3 regions of the Pseudoalteromonas sp. SR43-5 genome follow, and region 1 is predicted to be linked to each of the others. Evidence: predicted binding sites of a transcription regulator. Region 1 holds the regulator's gene; each other region holds the start of a gene.

Region 1 (7,275 bases):
AAATTGGTTATCTGTCGCAGTTTGCGCGCGCTCGGTTAAACTTAGTAGCTGATATTTGTTATTAATTGCTTTGTGAAGTGTTTCAAGTGCGGGTGTAGCACTGCCTAATATAAGTGGTATTTTATGCTGAAAAGCTCTGTATGCGGCCAAATCACGAGCATGGTAACGAAGGGTATCTTGTTGCTTAAATGATGAATCGTGCTCTTCATCGACAACTATCATACCGAGTTTTAAAAATGGCAGAAAAATACTCGAACGTGTGCCTATAACTATTGCACAACTGCCTTTTTCGCAAAAACGCCATGTTTGCAATCGCTCGTTGTCGGTAAGGGCTGAATGCCAAAGCATAATGGGTGTATCAGGAAAGCGGCGACGAAAACGGTTTACAGTTTGTGGCGTTAAGCCTATTTCTGGCACTAATACTAATGCTTGCTCGCCACGTTTTAATACTTCTTCTAGGCACTGTAAATACACTTCTGTTTTACCACTGCCAGTTACGCCCTCTAATAAAAAGCTGCTAAATCCATTGCTTTGATTTATTGCTGTACAGGCAACCGCTTGTTCTTTATTAAGTACAGGTTTACTACCGACAGTTGGTGCAACGCTTTGCCATTGGTTATCGTGTTCAATAGTTTGCGTAATGAGTTCTTTATCTATTAGGCTATCTATTGTTTTTTTACTAAAGCCAAGAGCTTTTAATTCGGTTAACGATGATTTCCCCGATTGCGACAACTGCTTTAATAAATTGAGTTGTGTTTTGGCTTTTAATGACGGTACTTTTGAGCCTTTTTCTGTCAGAGCAACCATGTTAATACTGGTTTTATCTGGCGATTCACCTTGGCGAAGTGCACTCGGTAGCGCTATGTGAATAGTTTCGCCTAAGGGATAGCAATAATAGCGGGCAGTAAAGCTAAGGAGTTCTAAATGTTGGGCGCTTAAAATAGGGGTGTCGTCTATTACCTCTATAATATTCTTAATTTTATCTAAAGGGACGTCGGTACTGTTTTTAATACCCAGAACAACAGCTACTTTTTTTTGATTACCAAAAGGTACTAAAACCCGCATGCCCGGTAGTATGGGTGTTGATAAGCCACTGAGCTGCTCTTCTATTTTATAATCAAAGGTGCGTGGAAGCGGGACTTTAATAGCAACTTCAACAAAACTCATAACAACTCAACCCGTAAAATTAATGCTGTAATGTACTAAAAATACCGCTAAAAACCTACTAGCAATAGTACTTGAGAAAGAGATTGTTCACTTTTTTAGCGAAAAGATAAATAAATACTTGTGCAGGGGAAGGTTGTTGGATAAAATCCGCCACCAACAAATTTGTTTTAACGACGTATGGTGCCAGACTTCGGGTTTGGAGAGCGATGCGGCCTTAACTAGAGGTTCCTATGAAAGAAGGTATTCACCCTAAGTACGAAGTAATTTCTGCAACATGTTCATGCGGAAACAAATTCGAAACTAGCTCAACTCTTTGTAAAGACATTCACTTAGACGTATGTTCTGCGTGTCACCCGTTTTACACTGGTAAGCAAAAGATTTTAGACACTGGCGGCCGTGTTGATCGCTTCAACAAGCGCTTCGGTGCACTTAGCAGCAAGAAGTAATTATTGCTGTTTAGTTAAAAAAAGCACCTTAGGGTGCTTTTTTTGTGTCTAAAATTTACCACTTCTTATCTTATTTAGCTTGCTCGAGCTACATCACACCTTGCATAACTATTTCCTATTCTTATTCTGAGTATGCATAAACCTTTGCAGACAAATTGATAGATATTCTCTATATTTTAAATAGTACAAATTTTAACTAGGTTGATAAAAGTAGCTAACGTGGGCTTATCTGTTTTTAAAGTAGTGTAGTAGGCTGTTATTTTAAGTTTATGATGATACGTTAAACATACATTTTTTTAATATTTTAATAGACATAAACGCACCTCAAAACTTACTTTTTTGGTGAATTTTTATTTATCAAATGTTTATATAATCCTGCAAAGTTACTGAAAAACCTCTTAAAATTAAAGGATATAGCATATAACAGGATAGACCTGATATTGCTTGGAATTTAAAAATAATAAGGGTATCGTACCCCAAGACTCCACCTCTCACTTTAACTTAAATTGCAGGATACCATCGCGTTATGTCTGACTTTCGTGAACAAGCACTACATTATCACTCACATCCCGTACCTGGTAAAATTAGCATTGAGCTAACAAAACCAGCTGAAACAGTTCAAGACTTAGCCCTAGCTTATAGCCCAGGTGTCGCTGAGCCTGTACGTGAAATTGCCGCAGATCCTGCAAATGCATATAAATATACCGGTAAGGGTAACATGGTTGCGGTTATCACTAATGGTACTGCAATTTTGGGCTTGGGTAATTTAGGTCCTTTAGCGTCTAAACCAGTAATGGAAGGCAAGGCGTTATTGTTTAAACGTTTTGCAGGGCTTGATTCTATTGATATTGAAGTAAAGCACAAAACAACAGAAGACTTTATTAACACGGTTGCCAATATTGCTGACACATTCGGTGGTATTAACCTTGAAGATATTAAAGCACCAGAGTGTTTTGAAATTGAAAAAGCATTAATAGAGCGTTGTAGCATTCCTGTTTTTCATGACGACCAACACGGCACCGCCATTGTTACGGCTGCCGGCATGTTAAATGCACTAGAAGTACAAGGTAAATCAATTGAAGATGCAATAATTGTATGTTTAGGTGCAGGCGCTGCTGCAGTTGCGTGTATGGAACTGTTAATTAAGTGTGGTGCACTGCGTGAACACATTTATATGCTTGACCGCAAAGGTGTTATTCATACTCGTCGCGATGATTTAAATGAATATAAACAGCTTTTTGCTAACAATACCGATAAACGCACATTGCAAGATGTAATTGCAGATGCTGATGTGTTTGTTGGTGTTTCGGGTCCTAACTTGTTAGCTGCCGAAGATTTAAAACTAATGGCAAAAAAACCGGTCGTGTTTGCATGTTCAAACCCAGATCCAGAGATCGATCCTGCACTTGCTCACGGCGCACGCAACGATTTAATTATGGCAACAGGGCGCTCTGATTACCCTAACCAGGTTAACAATGTTTTATGTTTCCCGTTTATTTTCCGTGGTGCACTTGATGTACGTGCAAGCGCGATTAACGATGAAATGAAAATTGCTGCAGTTGAGGCTATTCGTAGTATTGCCAAAGAGCCTGTACCTGCAGAAGTTTTAAAAGCCGCAGGCGTAGATAAGCTAGAGTTTGGTGCGCAGTACATTATTCCAAAACCAATGGATCCGCGTTTACTACCGCGTATAGCTAAAGCTGTAGCACTTGCTGCGGTAGAGTCGGGTGTTGCGCAAATTGACTTGCCTGAAAATTATATGGCGTAATATATAACGCTTAAACAAAAAAACCTCAGCAATGCTGAGGTTTTTTGATTAAAAAGGTAACGATTTATTCTTCGTTTAAAATAGGCACTTCTAAACCCATTTCTTGCATTATCTTTTTAACTTCTTCTGGTACTTTTTCTGCGTTGTCTTTACGTAGGTCATCGTCATTTGGTAAAGGTTGGCCAGTAAATGCATGCAAAAACGCCTCACATAGCAATTCACTATTTGTTGCATGGCGAAGGTTGTTGATTTGACGACGCGTACGCTCATCCGTTAAAACTTTTAATACATTTAGCGGGATCGAAACGGTGATCTTTTTAACTTGCTCTGATTTTTTCCCGTGTTCTGCGTATGGGTGAATATACTCACCATTCCATTTAGCCATAAGATGTATCGTTGCCTCAGATTATTAATTTCTCACACGGTATAAAAAGCGTGTAAATATGCGTGAAATTCTATCGATTTAAAAAAGATAGTCAAATAATAGATACCGATCTATCTTAATAAGCCTATTTGGGATGTAAAAATAAGCTCACTTTTGTGAGCTAAAATGTGGTACTAGCAAACGCCTTACCTAACTTTAGCCATCTAGAGCTTTAAAACCCTTTGACTTATTAAAACGGATAACTTACTCTTTTAGACGTCTAAACATCCAAATTAATCAGGTGACGAATATGAGCGAAAAAAACAAAGCGACCATTGCTGTACGTAACGGCGTTGATGCTGATAAACATCATGGTGCAGTGGTGCCGCCAATTTATTTATCAACGACTTATTCGTTTGCCGACTTTGATACTAAGCGTGAGTATGATTATGGCCGCAGTGGTAACCCTAATCGTGATATTTTAGCAGAGACGCTTGCTAAGCTTGAAGGTGGCGCTCGTGGCATAATTACGGCCACTGGTATGGCTGCCGTGCATTTAGCTACTCAGCTACTTAACAGTGACGACACGTTAGTAATTCCACATGATTGTTATGGTGGAAGCTATCGTTTATTTACATCGTTACAAAAACGCGGACTATTGAAGCTTGAAGTATTAGATTTAACAAAAGAAAAAAGCCTTCAACAAATTTTAGCAATTAAACCTAAGCTTATTTGGATAGAGACTCCAAGTAACCCAGTACTTCGTTTAACCGATATTAAAGCGGTTACCGATGTTGCTAAGCAATGCGGTGCATTGGTTGCCGCAGATAACACGTTTTTGTCTCCTGCCTTACAAAACCCTATTAAGTTTGGTGTAGATATTGTGGTGCATTCAACTACTAAATATATTAACGGGCACTCAGATGTAGTGGGCGGCGCTGTTATTGCTGCAACACAAGAGCTTGGTGATGAGCTTGCTTGGTGGGCAAATAATATTGGTATTACGGGCGCTCCTTTTGATAGTTATTTAACGCTTCGTGGTCTACGTACTTTAAATGTGCGCTTAAGGCAGCACCAAGAAAATGCGCTAGCAATAGCTGAGTACCTTGAAAGCTCCAATTTTGTAAGCCAAGTTTACTATCCTGGACTTGAGTCGCATCCTCAACATGAACTTGCTAAAGCACAACAACTTGGCTTTGGTGGCATGGTTAGTTTTGATATTAAAGGCGATATAAACGACGCGGCAGCATTTTTAACTAGCCTTAAAACGTTTAGTTTAGCTGAGTCACTAGGTGGCGTAGAGAGCTTAATTTGTCACCCTGCAACTATGACGCACGCAGGTATGGAGGCAAAGGCACGTTTAGAAGCGGGTGTGGGCGATACGCTTATTCGTATTTCGGTTGGGATTGAAGATATACACGATTTAATAGCTGACTTTGAACGAGTATTTGAACTTGTAAAACCAGGGCAAAATAAAAATGTTGGCCGTGTAGGCAAAGGTGCTGGCACTTCTGGTGGAAACGTTAAATTAAGTGCAGCCCGTCCAGCGCTTTGGTAATTAATACCAATCCGCAATAATACCTAATCAATTTGAGGGATTAAACCGCACGATAACATCGTTAAAAATTCCTAATATAGAACAACTAAATAACGAAATTTTTGCCTTGTTATCGATACGGTTTTCTTACCTCAAAATAGACAACTTAATTAAGCGAATTGGTATAAATATGGTCAATTGTGTACATAAATTTGGTGGTTCAAGCTTAAGCTCTAGTGAGCGCTATCAAAGCGTAGCTAAAATAATTATTGGGCATACTCAGCCGGGCGACTGTGTTGTGGTGTCTGCTGCAGGTAAAACTACAGATACACTTGTGTCGTTGTGGCAAAGTTATCAGCTGCAAGACACGCAAGCTGTCGCTGATATTTTACTGCAGTTAAATAACCATCAAAGCGATTTAATTGAGCAGTTATTACAAGCTGATTTAAAGCGCTGCGCACTTAGAACACTAAATACCGAGCTTAGTAATATTGCAGAACTTGCTCAAGCTGAGCAGCTAAAAGAGGCTGCGTTACTTGCGCACGGGGAACTGTGGTCAGCACGTTTACTCGCTACTTATTTACAGCAGCTAAATATTGAGGCGTGTGCTCAAGATGCCCGTAGTCTTTTTACCTTAAACGATGGTGAATTAATGCATGCGCAAAATGCGCAGCAATGTCGACAGTCAATTTTGCCTAATAAGATAAATGTTGTTACTGGGTTTATTGCCGCCGATACGAAAGGTGAGACCGTAACACTTGGACGCAACGGTAGCGATTATAGTGCAACACTACTTGCAAATTACTGTAATGCTAAGCAAGTATGTATTTGGACCGATACACAGGGAGTGTTTAGCACTGATCCTCGTAAGGTAAAAAAAGCGATTAAATACGGCAAAATTTGTCGCGGGCAAGCTAATTTATTAGCTCGTTTGGGTAACCCTGTATTACATGCAAAAACACTATCGCCACTTAAAAACACAGATATTAAGCTAGCTGTTCGTAGTAGTTTTGATGTGCAAGCAAGCCCAACAGATATAGTAAAAGAAGGTTCAGCAAAGAAAAAGCGTTTTATAACCACGCTGCAAAATGTTGATTTGTTAATGGTTGAAGGATTAAGTGAAGGTGAGGTCGCAAGCGTTAGTCAGCTTATTCAACATAGCCTTCATCATTTTAACCATAATGGTGAAGTGTATTTAGTAGTACCGGCTGCACAAACATATCAAGTTATTAATTACTTTGCTGGTAGAGCTAATATTAGTGAGTCAAATTTAAATGGCTGTGCAATTATTGCCCCTGAGCAAGACGTTAGCGTATTAAAACTGCAAGCTTTAGAAGTATTAGCTGAGCAGACTATAAAACCGCGTTTTGTGCATCAAGATAATGGTTATGTTTTATTACTAACAGACCAATTTATAGATAGCGATATACAAAGCGCCTTACACGATAAGCTAATCAATAAAGGCCAAGAAATAGCCGTTATAGTTGCGGGCCTTGGCAATGTAGGCGATGCTTTTATTGAGCAGTTATCGGCACAATTTGAGCGTTTATCAGACGACTTTAGTATTAAATTGGTAGCGCTGGTTCGCTCTAAACATATGTTATTTAATGCAAGTGGCATAAATATATCGCAATGGAAAACTCAATGGCAGCATGAGGCGAATAGCTATGAAGCTGCGGATTTACTTAATGCGATAAGCGAGCTTGACTACGAACATAAAGTTTTAATTGATATTACTGCAAGTGAGCAGTTTAGCTTTTTATATACAGATTTTGTAGACCGAGATTGTCATTTAATTAGTGCTAACAAATATGCAGGTACAGCACCTACTTCTTGGTATAAAGCACTTCGTAGTAACCTTGGCGAACGTAATTTACATTGGCGATATAATACAAGTGTAGGTGCAGGCTTGCCTATCAATTTTGCTTTGGCTGATTTGCAAAATAGTGGTGATAAAATTACGCGTATTGAAGGCGTGTTCTCGGGTACACTT
Region 2 (7,275 bases), on a different contig from region 1:
GCAGCTTTTTACAGTACGGACACCATGTTGCCCAAAAGTGTAAAACGTAAGGTTGACCTAATAAATCTTGAGTATTGAGTGGCGACCCATCAGCCATTTGTAAATTTAATGTTGGCAATTTAGGATATGTTGCTTCTGAGCTTGTATCTTGTGCGTAAGCTGTAAAGCTTAATAAAATTAGCGTGATGGTAATAAATAGCTGTTTCATAATATGCTCTTTTTTATTTTACATATTAAACAAGAACGATAATTTAACATTTTTCTTTCAAACTAAAAGCCAGCAGCTTGTTCAACAACAATAGCGTGGCGTTTAGCGAGGCGTAGGTGATCTCTATCGTAACCTCCACCTATCACAGTAGCTACAGGTGTATTGTGTTCAAGGCAGCGTTTTAATACTAAATGATCACGTTTAGCTATGCCATCCCAGCTAATATCTAACTTACCCAAGCCATCACCTTGCCAAATATCAACGCCAGCATCGTAAAGTACTAAGCTTGGGTTTAGCTCTTTAAGTAAATAACTTAGTGTTTCGTCAACTATGGCAAGGTATTCGTCGTCCTTCATATTATTTGCCAGGCCAATGTCTAAATCGCTAGCGGACTTTCTAAAGGGGAAGTTTTTTTCGCAATGGATAGAGCAAGTATACGCATAGGGCTGATGCTTTAACATTGCAGCTGTGCCATCACCTTGGTGCACGTCTAAATCAAAAATAAGTACGTTAGTTACCTCACCCGATTCAATTAAAGTTTGCGTGGTAAAGGCCAAATCGTTAACCATACAAAAACCTGAACCAAAGTCATTATGTGCGTGATGTGTACCACCAGCAAGATGACACGCTATACCGTGTTTAAGTGCTAAGCGGGCTGTTTGAAGCGTTCCTTGAGGGGCTGTAAATGTACGTGCCATAAGCTCTTTTGACCAAGGTAGACCAATGCGACGCATTGCTTTTTCATCTAAGCGGTTGTGCCATAAATCTTGGATATAATTATCGCAATGCACAAGCTCAAGGGGCTCTGGCGTGCCTAATATTGGCTCAACTAGGTTACTGCCGATTAAACCAAGCTCTGCAACATGTTGATATAAATGTGCAAATTTACTCATTACAAAGCGATGCTTAGGATCAAAGCTAAACGAGTAGTTAGGATGGTATACCAAAGGCAAATGAGGATTTAAGCGCATATTTACAAGCTTTATAAAGTTTGCGCTATGGTAATCAACTTAAGAGAATGAGTCTATTGTGAGTCATTAATAAGTGACGCTAATTCGCGATGCAGTAGCTCATCATCGGCTAAGTTTAGCTCTATTAAACGCTTTAAATAAGTAATACTGTCTATATCAATGTGATGGCATTTTAAACCAATATGATCGGCTTCAATATGGCAAATCACTACTTCCATTTTTATTTCTATATCGCTTTGAGGTAATGTAAAACGCAGTATTGCTTGCGTATTGTGGCTGCCAATAAATGCATCACAATTAGTAACCAACGCGCCATGTAACGATAGATCGAGTAATTTACACGGATACTGTTGGCTATCAAAACATAACAGAGCGTTAGTTGAAAATAGCACACGAGAAAACTGTCGACGATTTTGCATAACCTAATTTAGCCTTACTGTTTTTATAATAAATTAAGCATAGCGGGTAATTCTCTACATGCTAGCAAGATGTGCTCCTGTAATGCTGGTGACATAAAAAAGCCCTGCAAAGTGCAGGGCTTAAGTTATACAAACATAAAATTAACCAATATTTTTAGCCAATTTTTTTGTACTTAATACGTTTAGGCTGAGTTGCCTCAGCGCCTAGGGTCTTTTTAAGCCACTCTTCATATTCAGTGTAGTTACCATCAAAGAAGTTAATTTGACCTTCATCACGGTAATCTAAAATATGTGTAGCGATACGGTCAAGGAACCAACGGTCATGCGAGATACACATTACACAACCTGGGAACTCTAAAATAGCGTTCTCCAGTGCACGTAGTGTTTCAACGTCCAAGTCATTGGTTGGCTCATCGAGTAGTAACACATTGCCGCCAGCTTTTAATAACTTAGCAAGGTGTAAACGGTTACGCTCACCACCTGATAGGTCTTTAACAAACTTTTGCTGATCGTTACCTTTAAAGTTAAAGCGACTTACATATGCTCGGCTTGGGAACTCAAAGTTACCAATTTTCAGTACGTCTTGTCCGTCTGATATTTCTTGGAAAACAGTTTTGCTTTCGTCCATACCGTTGCGGAACTGATCAACAGTAGCTAGGTGTACTGTTTCGCCAACGCTGATGTTACCGCTGTCTTGCGTTTGCTCACCGCTTATCATTTTAAACAGCGTTGATTTACCCGCGCCATTCGCGCCAATAATGCCCACAATGGCACCTTTTGGCATGCTAAAGCTTAAGTCATCAATTAAAACGCGATCGCCAAAACTCTTACGAAGATTAGTTACTTCAAGTACTTGGTCACCTAAACGCGGACCAGGTGGGATAAACATCTCGTTAGTTTCGTTACGTTTTTGGTAATCAGACTGCTGCATTTCAGTAAACTGAGCCATACGTGCTTTTGACTTAGCTTGACGACCTTTAGGGTTTGAACGAACCCATTCAAGTTCTTGCGCAATTGATTTTTGACGTGCTTTTTCAGATTTTTGTTCTTGCTGTAAGCGCGCATCTTTTTGTTCAAGCCAAGAAGAGTAGTTACCTTCCCATGGAATACCTTCACCACGGTCAAGCTCTAATATCCAACCAGCTACATTATCAAGGAAGTAACGGTCATGCGTTACAGCCACAACAGTGCCTTCGTAATCGTGTAAGAAGCGCTCTAACCATGCAACCGACTCAGCATCCAAGTGGTTAGTAGGTTCATCAAGGATAAGCATGTCTGGTTTTTCAAGTAATAATCGACATATAGCAACACGGCGACGCTCACCACCTGAAAGGTGCTCAATTTTAGCATCCCACTCTGGCAGGCGAAGTGCATCAGCTGCGCGTTCTAAAACGTTGTCGATGTTATGACCATCGTGCGCCTGAATAACAGCTTCAAGCTCGCCTTGCTCTTTTGCAAGTGCGTCAAAGTCAGCGTCTTCCATGGCGTATTCGTTATACACTTCGTCAAGACGTTTAAGTGCATGTTTAACTTCGCCAACAGCTTCTTCAACAGTTTCACGTACTGTTTTACTTTCGTCTAAAACAGGTTCTTGCGGTAAATAACCAATTTTAGTACCAGGCTGAGGATGTGCATCACCTTCAAAATCTTGGTCAACACCGGCCATAATACGCAGTAACGTAGATTTACCAGAACCGTTTAAACCAAGCACACCAATTTTAGCGCCAGGAAAAAAGTGCAACGAAATATCTTTTAAGATAGTGCGCTTAGGTGGCACAACCTTAGATACTCGACTCATCGAGAATATAAATTTATCAGGTAAAACCATGGAGGAAAGCCTTCAAATAATAATAAAAATTTCAATGTTGTATTGTAGTGGCTGACGGGTGAAACAGTCAACGAATGGCGGGTTTTAAAGCACCAAAGCATGCTTGTACGTAAAGTATAAAATCATGAATAAATTTCATCTGGACATCTATACATCTAGAGGTTGATATTTTTTACTTTCAGTTCATAATTAAGCCTCGGTTTTTATGAGCAGGAGTAAAGTATGCCAATTACAGTAAAAGACGAGTTGCCGGCAATTGCACGTTTACGTCAAGAAAACGTATTTGTAATGCCAAAAAGTCGTGCAAAAACGCAAGAAATACGCCCAATGCGTTTGGCTATTTTAAACTTGATGCCTAATAAAGTAGAAACCGAAGTTCAGTTTATTCGCTTACTTGCCAATTCGCCTTTGCAAGTAAACGTAGAACTACTGCGCCTCGACACTCACCGCAGTAGCAGCAACTCAGAAGAGCACCTTGATACCTTTTACCGTTACTTTTCTGAGGTTAAAGACAACAATTACGATGCATTAATAGTAACCGGTGCGCCACTTGCGCATTTAGAATACGACGATGTAGCGTATTGGGATGAGCTAAAAGTCATTATTGATTGGGCTGAGCAACACGTTACCTCTACGTTATTTTCGTGTTGGGCAGCGCATGCAGCGTTATATCATCGTTACAATTTAAAGCGTGATTTAAAAGACGATAAACTGTGTGGCGTATTTACTCACCAGTGTTATTTTGATCACGGTGCACTGACTCGTGGATTCGACGATACCTTTTTAGTACCGCACTCACGCTACGGCCACATTGATATAAATAAAATAAATGCCTGTGAAGAACTCGTTGTACTGGCAGGTTCTGAGCGAGTAGGGGCTTACTTACTTAAAAATAAATCGGGTAGCCAAGTGTTTATAACCGGCCACCCAGAGTACGACGCCGACTCGCTAAAAGCAGAATACGAGCGCGATTGTAAAAAAAGCCCTAATGCACCAAAGCCCGAAAATTACTTTCCGGATGACGATGCAACCAAACAACCTTCAAAAACGTGGCAAAGCCATGCTTTTTTACTTTTTTCGAACTGGTTAAATTACTACGTGTACCAAACCACACCGTATGATATTAATTTAGTTAGCCAAGACGTGAGGACTAACAACTATGCCGAATAACGCGCCTACAAATAATAAGCAAGCCGAAATAAGTGCCGCATTAAAAGAACGCATTTTAATTTTAGATGGCGCAATGGGCACCATGATCCAAGATCATAAGCTAGAAGAAGAAGACTATCGCGGAGAGCGTTTTAAAGACTGGCATGTATTAATTAAAGGTAATAACGATTTATTAAGCCTAACCAAGCCCGACTTAATCACTGATATTCATCGTGGTTTTTTATCAGCGGGCGCCGATATTATCGAAACCAACACGTTTAACTCGACCACTATTTCGATGGAAGATTACGACATGGCAAACCTAAGCCGTGAAATAAACCTAGAGTCGGCTAAATTAGCACGCGCAATTTGCGATGAATTTACGGCTAAAACGCCAGAAAAACCGCGCTATGTAGCCGGTGTTTTAGGGCCGACATCTAAAACGTGTTCAATTTCGCCAGACGTAAACGATCCGGGTTACCGAAACGTTACTTTTGATAAGCTAGTTACTGCGTATGTAGAGTCTACCCTTGCATTAATGGAAGGCGGCGCCGATTTAATACTAATCGAAACTATATTCGACACGCTTAATGCAAAAGCCGCCTCGTTTGGTGTAGAAGAAGCCTTTGAACAAGCAGGGCGCACATTACCAGTTATGATCTCGGGCACTATTACTGACGCTTCTGGCCGTACGCTTTCTGGGCAAACAACCGAAGCATTTTATAACTCTATTCGCCATATTAAGCCTATTTCGATTGGTTTAAACTGCGCGCTTGGCCCTGATTTACTGCGCCAATATGTAGAAGAGCTTTCGCGCGTGTGCGAAACCTTTACATCGGTACACCCTAATGCGGGCTTGCCTAATGAGTTTGGTGAATACGACTTAGAAGCGCCTGAAATGGCAGCCGAAATTATCGATTGGGGTAAATCGGGCTTTATTAATATAGTAGGTGGATGTTGTGGCACCACGCCTGCGCATATTCGTGCTTTTGCAAAAGGTCTAGCGGGCGTTAAACCACGCCAATTGCCAGAGCTTGAAGTACGCATGCGTTTATCAGGCCTTGAAGCCTGTAACTTAAATTAAGGAGCCAACATGACCCAACAAATAGCAGTATTTACTAATGTCGGCGAACGTACCAATGTAACCGGTTCTGCCATGTTTAAACGTTTAATCATGGAAGAAGACTTTGAAGCCGCGCTAACAGTGGCCCGCGAACAAGTAGAAAATGGCGCACAGGTTATTGATATAAACATGGACGAAGCCATGTTGGACTCAAAAGCCGCGATGGTTAAGTTTTTAAACTTAATAGCCTCAGAGCCTGATATTTCACGCGTACCCATTATGGTCGACTCCTCTAAATGGGAAGTAATAGAAGCAGGCCTAAAGTGTATTCAAGGTAAGGCCATTGTTAACTCTATATCGCTAAAAGAGGGCGAAGAGCCGTTTATTCGCCAAGCTAAAATAATAAAACGTTTTGGTGCAGCTGCCGTTGTAATGGCGTTTGATACTGACGGGCAAGCTGATACAGCAGACCGCAAATATGAAATATGTGCCCGCAGCTACAAAATATTAGTAGAAGACATTGGTTTTCCACCAGAAGATATTATATTCGACCCTAATATATTTGCCGTAGCCACCGGTATAGAAGAGCACGACAACTACGCAGTAGAATTTATTGAAGGCACACGCCGCATTAAACAAAACTTACCGCACTGTAAAGTGTCGGGCGGGGTGTCAAATGTATCGTTTTCATTTAGGGGTAATAACCCAGTACGTGAAGCTATTCACTCGGTATTTTTATACCACGCCATAAAAGCGGGTATGGATATGGGCATTGTAAATGCAGGGCAACTCGCCGTTTACGACGACATCCCAGAAGAGCTTCGTAAAGCCGTTGAAGACGTAATACTTAACACAGACCCAGGTGCAGGCGAGCGTTTAGTAGAGCTTGCACCAAAATACTCTGGTATGGCACAAGCCGAGCGAGTAGAAGATTTAGAATGGCGCACATGGCCTGTTGAAAAACGCCTTGAGCACGCGCTTGTAAAAGGCATTACTACCTTTATAGATGAAGATACCGAAGAGTGCCGCGATGCTGCCGATAAACCTATTCACGTAATTGAAGGGCCGTTAATGGATGGCATGAACGTGGTAGGTGATTTATTTGGCGCAGGTAAAATGTTTTTACCACAAGTGGTTAAATCGGCGCGCGTAATGAAACGAGCCGTAGCCTACCTAGACCCATTTATTGAAGCCGAAAAAGAAGAAGGTTCAACCAATGGTAAAATAGTGATGGCGACCGTAAAAGGCGACGTACACGACATAGGTAAAAATATTGTAGGCGTGGTACTACAGTGTAATAACTACGAAGTTATTGATTTAGGCGTAATGGTACCTGCCGATAAAATACTGCAAACCGCCATCGACGAAAAAGCCGATATTATTGGTTTATCGGGCTTAATTACCCCATCGCTTGACGAAATGGTGCACGTAGCAAAAGAAATGAAACGCCGTGGTTTTGAACTGCCGCTACTTATTGGTGGTGCAACTACCTCTAAAGCGCACACAGCAGTAAAAATTGAGCCGCAATATGACAAAGGCGTTGTATATGTAAATAACGCAAGCCGTGCAGTTGGTGTGGTTTCAAACTTATTATCAAAAGACATTAAACCTGACTTTTTAGCTAAAACTAAAGCTGA
Region 3 (7,275 bases), on a different contig from region 1:
AAACACCAAACTACATTTCCCTGAGGGAGCAGAAGAGTTTGATGTTACCAATGGCGAAAAAGTAATTTTAAAGGTAAAGCGCAGCGGTAAAACCAGCCAGTGCCCAGCACTAACTAATAGTCTAATAAAAAATTATGTTGAGTTTTCTGGTACTACCTTTCCGCATGTAATTATCCCATTAATGGGCAAGCAAGAGGTAATGATAAACCCTGCTCGTCCGATGGTAATTTACGAATCAATGCTTATTAATCTTGATAACCTTGATATAATAGCGCCAGTACTTGAATTTGCAGAGCCAAGCTTTGAGTACACTGGTAAGCGCGGAAAAATTACACTACGTTTTAACCTGTTAGAAAACGGCGTTAAAGTGGGTAGTGGTGAAAAGCACATGGTGGTTTCGGGTATTCGCGAATACTGCCAAGCAACAGTTGACGATTTAATAGCGTTTTACAACGAACGTAAAGCGACACTAAAGCCAGCTTAAAGCTACAGCAAATTATAAAAGGCGCTAAATACAACGGTTATTTAGCGCCTTTTTTATTATTTTAGCGCTAAAGCGAAAGAGAGCAATCACGATTAAATACTTTTCTGGACTGGTTAATTTACGCAGTACAGTAATATGCGTACAATAGTGCTCTTTGTTATTTTAAAGCTAAGCCTATGTCTGCCACTACGTTCTCATCACTTAATCTCGACCCGTTATTATTAACAGCGATTGAGCAAAATAATTACACTCAACCAACCGCAATTCAGATTAAAACTATTCCGCCTATTTTAGCCGGAAGTGATGTAATGGGCAGCGCGCAAACAGGTACGGGTAAAACCGCCGCCTTTGTTTTACCTCTATTACATAAGCTTTTAAATACCCCTAAAAAAGATGAGCAAGGCCTTGCCCGCGTTGTAATTTTAACGCCAACACGAGAGCTTGCTCAGCAAGTATTTGCCAGCTTTGAAAAGTACGCACAAGGCACTAATATCAATGGTGCCTTAGCCTATGGTGGTGCAAGTATTGGCCCTCAAATAAAAGCACTTAAAACAGCACAAGTTATAGTGGCAACACCAGGGCGTTTACTTGATCATATAGTTAAAGGCAGTGTGGTACTTTCAAGCGTAGACTCTTTAGTGTTTGACGAAGCCGACCGCATGCTTGATATGGGCTTTATTGATGAAATTAGACGTATATTGCGACATATCCCGGGCGATCGCCAAACTTTACTATTTTCAGCTACGTTTGATGACAGCGTGTTTGAACTCAGTAAAAAACTACTTAAAAACCCTGAGCTAATTGAAGTTGATAAACGTAACTCAGCTGCGGTTGAAGTAGAGCAAGTTATTTACGCTGTAGATGAAGACCGTAAGCGCGAACTTGTATCGCACATGATTGGCATGAAAAACTGGCGCCAAGTGCTTATTTTTACGCGCACAAAACAAATGGCCGATCAGCTTGCTAAAGAAATGTGTAAAGATGGGTTAAAAACCGAATCAATCCATGGCGATAAATCGCAAGGCGCACGTGACCGTGCATTGCAAAACTTTAAAGAGGGTATTACACGCGTACTTGTTGCAACCGATGTCGCTGCGCGTGGTTTAGATATTTCTACACTTAGATACGTAATTAATTTTGAACTGCCGTACATTGCCGAGGATTATGTGCACCGTATTGGCCGTACAGGCCGCGCTGGTGAACAAGGGCTTGCTATGTCATTGGTAAGTCTTGATGAGCAATGGCTGCTAGAAGAAATTGAAGTATTACTCGATACGCGTTTAACGCCGCAGTGGTTAGAAGGTTACGAGCCTGACTTAAATAAAAAGCCCAAAGATAATCGTAAAAATACGAATAAATCTCGAAAAGATCGCGATAAAAAACGCATTACAGGTAAAAGAGAGCCAAGTAGACGTCGTAAATAATAGCTTTTAGTTTACTTTTTTGCCTATACTGGAGCTATTAAATAGCCGAGGTAAAGTTAATGTTTGAAACTGATAAATGGGCATTCTCTGGTGTTGATGGCCAAATATCTTTGCATAAATGGCAAAAAACAATGGACCTTATCACGGGGCTTTTTTCAGCCCCGTCTGGTTATATAGTTCAGGCAACAAGCAAAGGCTATCGCGTTGTTATTAGAAATAACGAAGGTGGCTCAAGCTTTGAAACCAACCCGATACTTCCCCCTCAAACTCCTCTTTTTTGTCGGCACGTCGCTGAAACTAATAATATTTTATATGTTAATGATGCAAGCAATAACGATGCATGGAACACCCTCCCAGAAGTAGTTGAGGACGGTGTTGAATCCTAGTTAGGCTTACCTATTCATTGGCCTGAAGGCGAAGTGTTTGGCACGCTATGCTTAAAAGACACTAAAATAACTAGCTATACCGATGAATACTTTGAGCTCATAGAGCAACTACGCGATTTAATTGAAGACGACCTAGCGCTTGTGTATAGCTATGAGCAAATGCGCGAAATAGCCATGTTAGACTCATTAACAGATATTTATAATCGCCGAGCACTTAACTTACTAGCTCAGCAAAAGCTTAATTTAGCACTGCGTTTGGGCTTCGACGTATGTTGCTTGTTTATAGATATAAACGACTTTAAAAAATTAAACGACACCTTTGGACATGAAGTGGGTGACAAAGCCTTAATTATATTGGCAGATACGCTAAAAAACCATTTAAGGGATGCCGACATAGTAGGGCGTTTAGGTGGTGATGAGTTTGTTGCAGTAATGCAATTAAGTGATAAAAGCAAAATTAACTACATTATGGATAAAATTTCGACTGAGTATACAAATGCTTTACTAAAAGAAGGTGTTTGCGATTTATCGCTCAGCATTGGTTATAGTTTTACTAATAAACAAAAGCAGCCATTTGAAGCGCTATTAAATGATGCAGACCACGCAATGTATAAAAATAAACAAGCGTATAGACTCGCTAAAAAAGCACAATAATAAAAGTAAGTTCGTCATGACTCATGACTCATGACTCATGCCACAAAAACTTGGCTAGTTTTTTCTGCGATAGGTTTTATTTTTGGTGTTATGTGCTCCTCTATGGGGTTTGCCTTAAAAAGGCTTGAGAGTAATAACCAAAAATAGCTTCAATGAATAGCTTAAGCTGCAAATTTTTACTTGTACTTCTTAATTTATTTTTCAAAGTACGGACATAAAAAAGCAAGCCATGAGGCTTGCCAAGAAGGGTGTTAATTAGCTCTTACCTAGCCTTTAAGCTATTAGCTTTTCAGCAAGGTTTAATTCCATAATAGCTTTTAATAAACGGTATAAGTTAATTGATGCATCAATTTCTTCTTTACGGTTTGTTAAGCTTTCAATATTTAAGCCCAGCGGTACATCTAAATGCGCACAGCTTTTAAGTATTAAGTCGAGGTTTTCGCGGCAAATACGGACCGATTCGCTTAATGTATTGTCTGCATCAAGCATGCGCCATTTTGTTGCCTCTGGCACTGAGATACCCAACCATTGCATAAATTCTAAGGTTTTTTCGCCGCCGCACGGGGTAAACGTTAATATAATACGTTGTGGTGTAATACCCTGCGCTTTACATGTACGTGCGTAGCTAGTAATTAGCTCTATAGTCGCTTGTGCATCGTAAACAGCTTGCGATATAAAAAACTGACAACCTTGTGCTGTTTTTTCTATTAATCGTTCGTGCTCATTTCGTTTACTTGAATGGCGTTCAGCAATCGTAACGCCACCTAAAAAGAAATCATCTGATTGCTCAGCCAATGCTTTATAAGCATCTGGCAGGCTTAGCTTTATATCGCCTATCGATGATGGGCTACCTACTAAAACAACATTTTGTAAATCGTAGTCGTTTTTAGTTTCACTTAGCCAATCTTTAAATTCGCCTACGCCACGCTGCGCCACACTTTTATAAGTAATTACATCTTGTGCAGATAAATTACGAAGTAAATGGCTGTATTCACGCGGATCAACGGTTTGTTTAAACGCAAATGGACGGTCTTGATTAGTTCGGCTGCTTTCGTCTTGAATGTCGTAAATTATCACGCCGTCGTATTCAATTTCGTGTAAGCGACCTAATAGCTTTTCTGCAATGGTTTTTAATTGCGCTTTATCGGTGCCAATTTTAGGCGGGGTAGTACCAATAAGATAAACACCTTGATTGGTGTCCACTATCTTCTCTTTTAGTGATAAAGCCATAATCCTCATTCCAGCTAAGTTTGTTTTGATGGATTTAATATAGCAGCCATTTAGACGTCTAGATAGATTTATTTAATGAAAGTTTTTCAATTAACATGATGTTTATTCATAGTGCTTGTTCCCATAATTTATAATTGACACAGTTGTTTACACAATAAATTCCCTTGGGGCTCTTATATTTATTGGCTTTGGGGCATAATTAAAGAGTTAAATCTGACAACAAATTTGCTCAATTTAAAAAGGGACAACAATGAAATTTAAATTATTAGCAACCAGCTTAGCGGTATCGCTGGCGTTAACAGGTTGCGCCATGCAACAAAACCAAAGCACGCAGACAACAGCACAACAAGAACAAGTAAATAAAGCTGATGACCGTGTTTTTTCACAAGATTACTTAATTGAAGAGCTAGAAAACGGCTTACGTGTCATGGTTGTTAAAACCGATTACCCTGATGTAGTGTCGCTGCAAATTCCGGTATCGGTTGGATCGCGTAACGAAGTTGAAGAGGGCAAAACAGGCTTTGCTCACTTTTTTGAACACATGATGTTTAAAGGCTCAAAAAAATACCCTGAAGATGTGTACTCAGACATATTAAAAAATTCAGGTGTTGATAACCGCGCTTATACAACAAACGATTTTACAAACTACCATTTAAACTTTTCAAAACAGCATCTTGATAAAGTACTTGAGCTTGAAGCTGATATTTTTCAAAACTTAACCTACACCGAAGAGCAATTTAGAACAGAAGCACAAACGGTAAAAGGTGAGTACTTAAAAAACAACGCGAGCCCAATTCGTAAATTATTAAGCGCTGTACGCGAAGAAGCGTTTGATAAGCACACGTATAAACACACCACTATGGGCTTTTTTAAAGACATAGAAGCCATGCCTGATCAAATGGCCTATGGTAAAGAATTTTTTGCTAAGTTTTATAAGCCTGAGTATGTGTCACTTGTCATCGTGGGCGATGTAGACCCACAAGCAACAATGGCAATGGTTAAAAAGCATTGGGGCAGCTGGAAAAAGGGTAACTATGTTGCTGACATTAAAGCAGAACCTGTTCAACAAGCACCAAAATATTTACACCAGCAAGATGAAGCGCTACCAGGGCATTGGTTACTCGTATCGTACAAAGGCGCTGCGTGGGAGCCTGCTAAAAAAGACAGAGCGGCGCTTGATTTAATCTCACAGCTTTATTTTTCTAGTAATTCAGATTTATATCAAGAGCTAGTGGTCGACAAACAAATTGCCAGCCAAATGTTTACCTATAACCCAGAGACTAAAGATCCGGGTTTATTACACGTATTTGTTAAAGTAGAAAACGCAGACGATTTAGCCACTGCGCGCGATGCCATTAATCGAACTTATGCAAAAGCACGCACTGAGCTTGTTGATGAGCAAAAGCTCAGTGATTTAAAATCGAATCTTAAATACAGCTTTATTAATGGCTTAGATTCGTCGCAAGCGATTGCATCAACCCTTGCCAGCTACATGCATTTTGAGCGCGATCCTGAGGTTATAAACCAGCTGTATCTATCGGCAGATAACATCACCAGCGCAGATATTAAAGCCGTTGCTAATAAATACTTTACTGATAAGGCACGTACCACATTAACAATGTCGGCACTTGATAAAGCCCCAGGTTTTGAGCAAGAAGTTAATTTAAATGCGCTTACTGCAAAGCTTGAACAAGCACCTGCGGCACCTGTATTTAAAGTACTTGATAAAACCAATAGCTCGCCATTAATCGATGTTAACTTTTTATTCAATACCGGCGCGGCTGCCGACCCTCAAGGCAAAAAAGGTGTTGCAGCGCTCACTGCGGCTATGCTTGCACAAGGTGGCTCAGAGGCGACAAGCTATAAAGATATTCAAAAAGCACTTTATCCGCTTGCAGGTAGCTTTGGTTATCAAATAGATAAAGAAATGCTGTCGTTTCAAGGGCGTATTCATAAAGACAATGCAGCGCAGTGGTATTCACTTGTGAGCGATCAATTATTAAACCCAGGCTTTAGAGACGATGACTTTAAACGCCTTAAAAAAGAAATGATCGATGGTATTAAATCAGGCTTAAAAGCATCTAACGATGAAGAGCTAGGCAAAGAAGTGCTATACAGTGCACTTTACAACAATCACCCTTACGAAAGTTACAACTACGGTGATATTTCGGATTTAGAAGCGTTGACGCTAGATGATGTTAAAGCGTTTTATAACAGCGAGCTTACGCAATCTAAACTCACGGTTGGCTTAATTGGGGCTTTGCCTGCAAACCTTAAAGCTAAAATGATGAGCGATTTTGCAACGCTACCAAAAGGTGAGCAAAGCCGTTTAAGTATTCCTGATGCGCCAGTGCTTAAAGGTCATCATGCAACTATTGTAGAAAAATCGGCACAATCGACTGCTGTATCGTTTGGTTTTCCTATTGATACAATAAGAAGTAGCGAAGACTGGACAGCCCTTTGGCTTGTGCGTTCGTACTTTGGTGAGCACCGTAGTTCTAACAGCTTTTTATATGAGCGCATTCGTGAAACTCGCGGCATGAACTATGGCGATTACGCATACATTGAATACTTTCCACGTGGTATGTTTCAAACCAAGCCAGATGCAAACCTAGGGCGCTCAGAGCAAATATTTCAAGTGTGGTTACGCCCACTTCGCTCTAATAACGATGCGCACTTTGCAACACGTACCGCCTTGTTTGAGCTAGATAAGCTAATTAAAAATGGTATGAGCGAAGGTGATTTTGAAGCTACGCGTAACTTTTTAATTAACTTTGTGCCGCAAATGGTTGCAAGTCAAAATCGCCAATTAGGTTACGCGCTTGATAGCGAATTTTACAACACTGATAACTTTGTAAGTTACGTAACTAATAAACTTAAAACGCTAACGCTTGCTGATGTTAATCGCGTTATTAAAGAAAACTTACAAACAGACAATGTTCACTATGTATTTATTACTGGTGACGGCGCTGATATGCAAAAACGTTTAGCATCGCAGCAAACATCACCAATGATTTATAACACTAATAAACCTGCTGAATTAGTGGCTGAAGATAAAGTGATTGCTGATTATAAATTAGCAATTCCTGCAAAAAAT

The links. The regulator MetJ, encoded in region 1, represses methionine synthesis genes. The targets are predictions, from matches to a motif close to TAGACGTCTAGACGTCTA.
Positions count from the first base shown of each region.
Region 2: a site for MetJ is predicted at 3,567-3,584, ahead of metA (homoserine O-succinyltransferase). Genes of this name have one in related genera too.
Region 3: a site for MetJ is predicted at 4,222-4,239, ahead of H5090_RS11070 (methylenetetrahydrofolate reductase). Genes of this name have one in related genera too.

Region 1 is NZ_JACJEA010000029.1:16,854-24,128, reverse strand. It holds gene priA (primosomal protein N') at 1-1,167, opposite strand, end outside; gene rpmE (50S ribosomal protein L31) at 1,398-1,613, shown strand; gene H5090_RS15940 (malic enzyme-like NAD(P)-binding protein) at 2,140-3,381, shown strand; gene metJ (met regulon transcriptional regulator MetJ) at 3,446-3,766, opposite strand; gene metB (cystathionine gamma-synthase) at 4,056-5,303, shown strand; gene metL (bifunctional aspartate kinase/homoserine dehydrogenase II) at 5,473-7,275, shown strand, end outside.
Region 2 is NZ_JACJEA010000004.1:30,089-37,363, reverse strand. It holds gene H5090_RS03480 (TlpA disulfide reductase family protein) at 1-208, opposite strand, end outside; gene H5090_RS03475 (histone deacetylase) at 271-1,179, opposite strand; gene H5090_RS03470 (PilZ domain-containing protein) at 1,233-1,598, opposite strand; gene ettA (energy-dependent translational throttle protein EttA) at 1,753-3,426, opposite strand; gene metA (homoserine O-succinyltransferase) at 3,649-4,596, shown strand; gene H5090_RS03455 (homocysteine S-methyltransferase family protein) at 4,586-5,659, shown strand; gene metH (methionine synthase) at 5,669-7,275, shown strand, end outside.
Region 3 is NZ_JACJEA010000016.1:42,812-50,086, reverse strand. It holds gene H5090_RS11085 (DUF3581 domain-containing protein) at 1-484, shown strand, start outside; gene H5090_RS11080 (DEAD/DEAH box helicase) at 661-1,908, shown strand; gene H5090_RS20880 (hypothetical protein) at 1,968-2,294, shown strand; gene H5090_RS20875 (GGDEF domain-containing protein) at 2,328-2,948, shown strand; gene H5090_RS11070 (methylenetetrahydrofolate reductase) at 3,222-4,178, opposite strand; gene H5090_RS11065 (pitrilysin family protein) at 4,429-7,275, shown strand, end outside.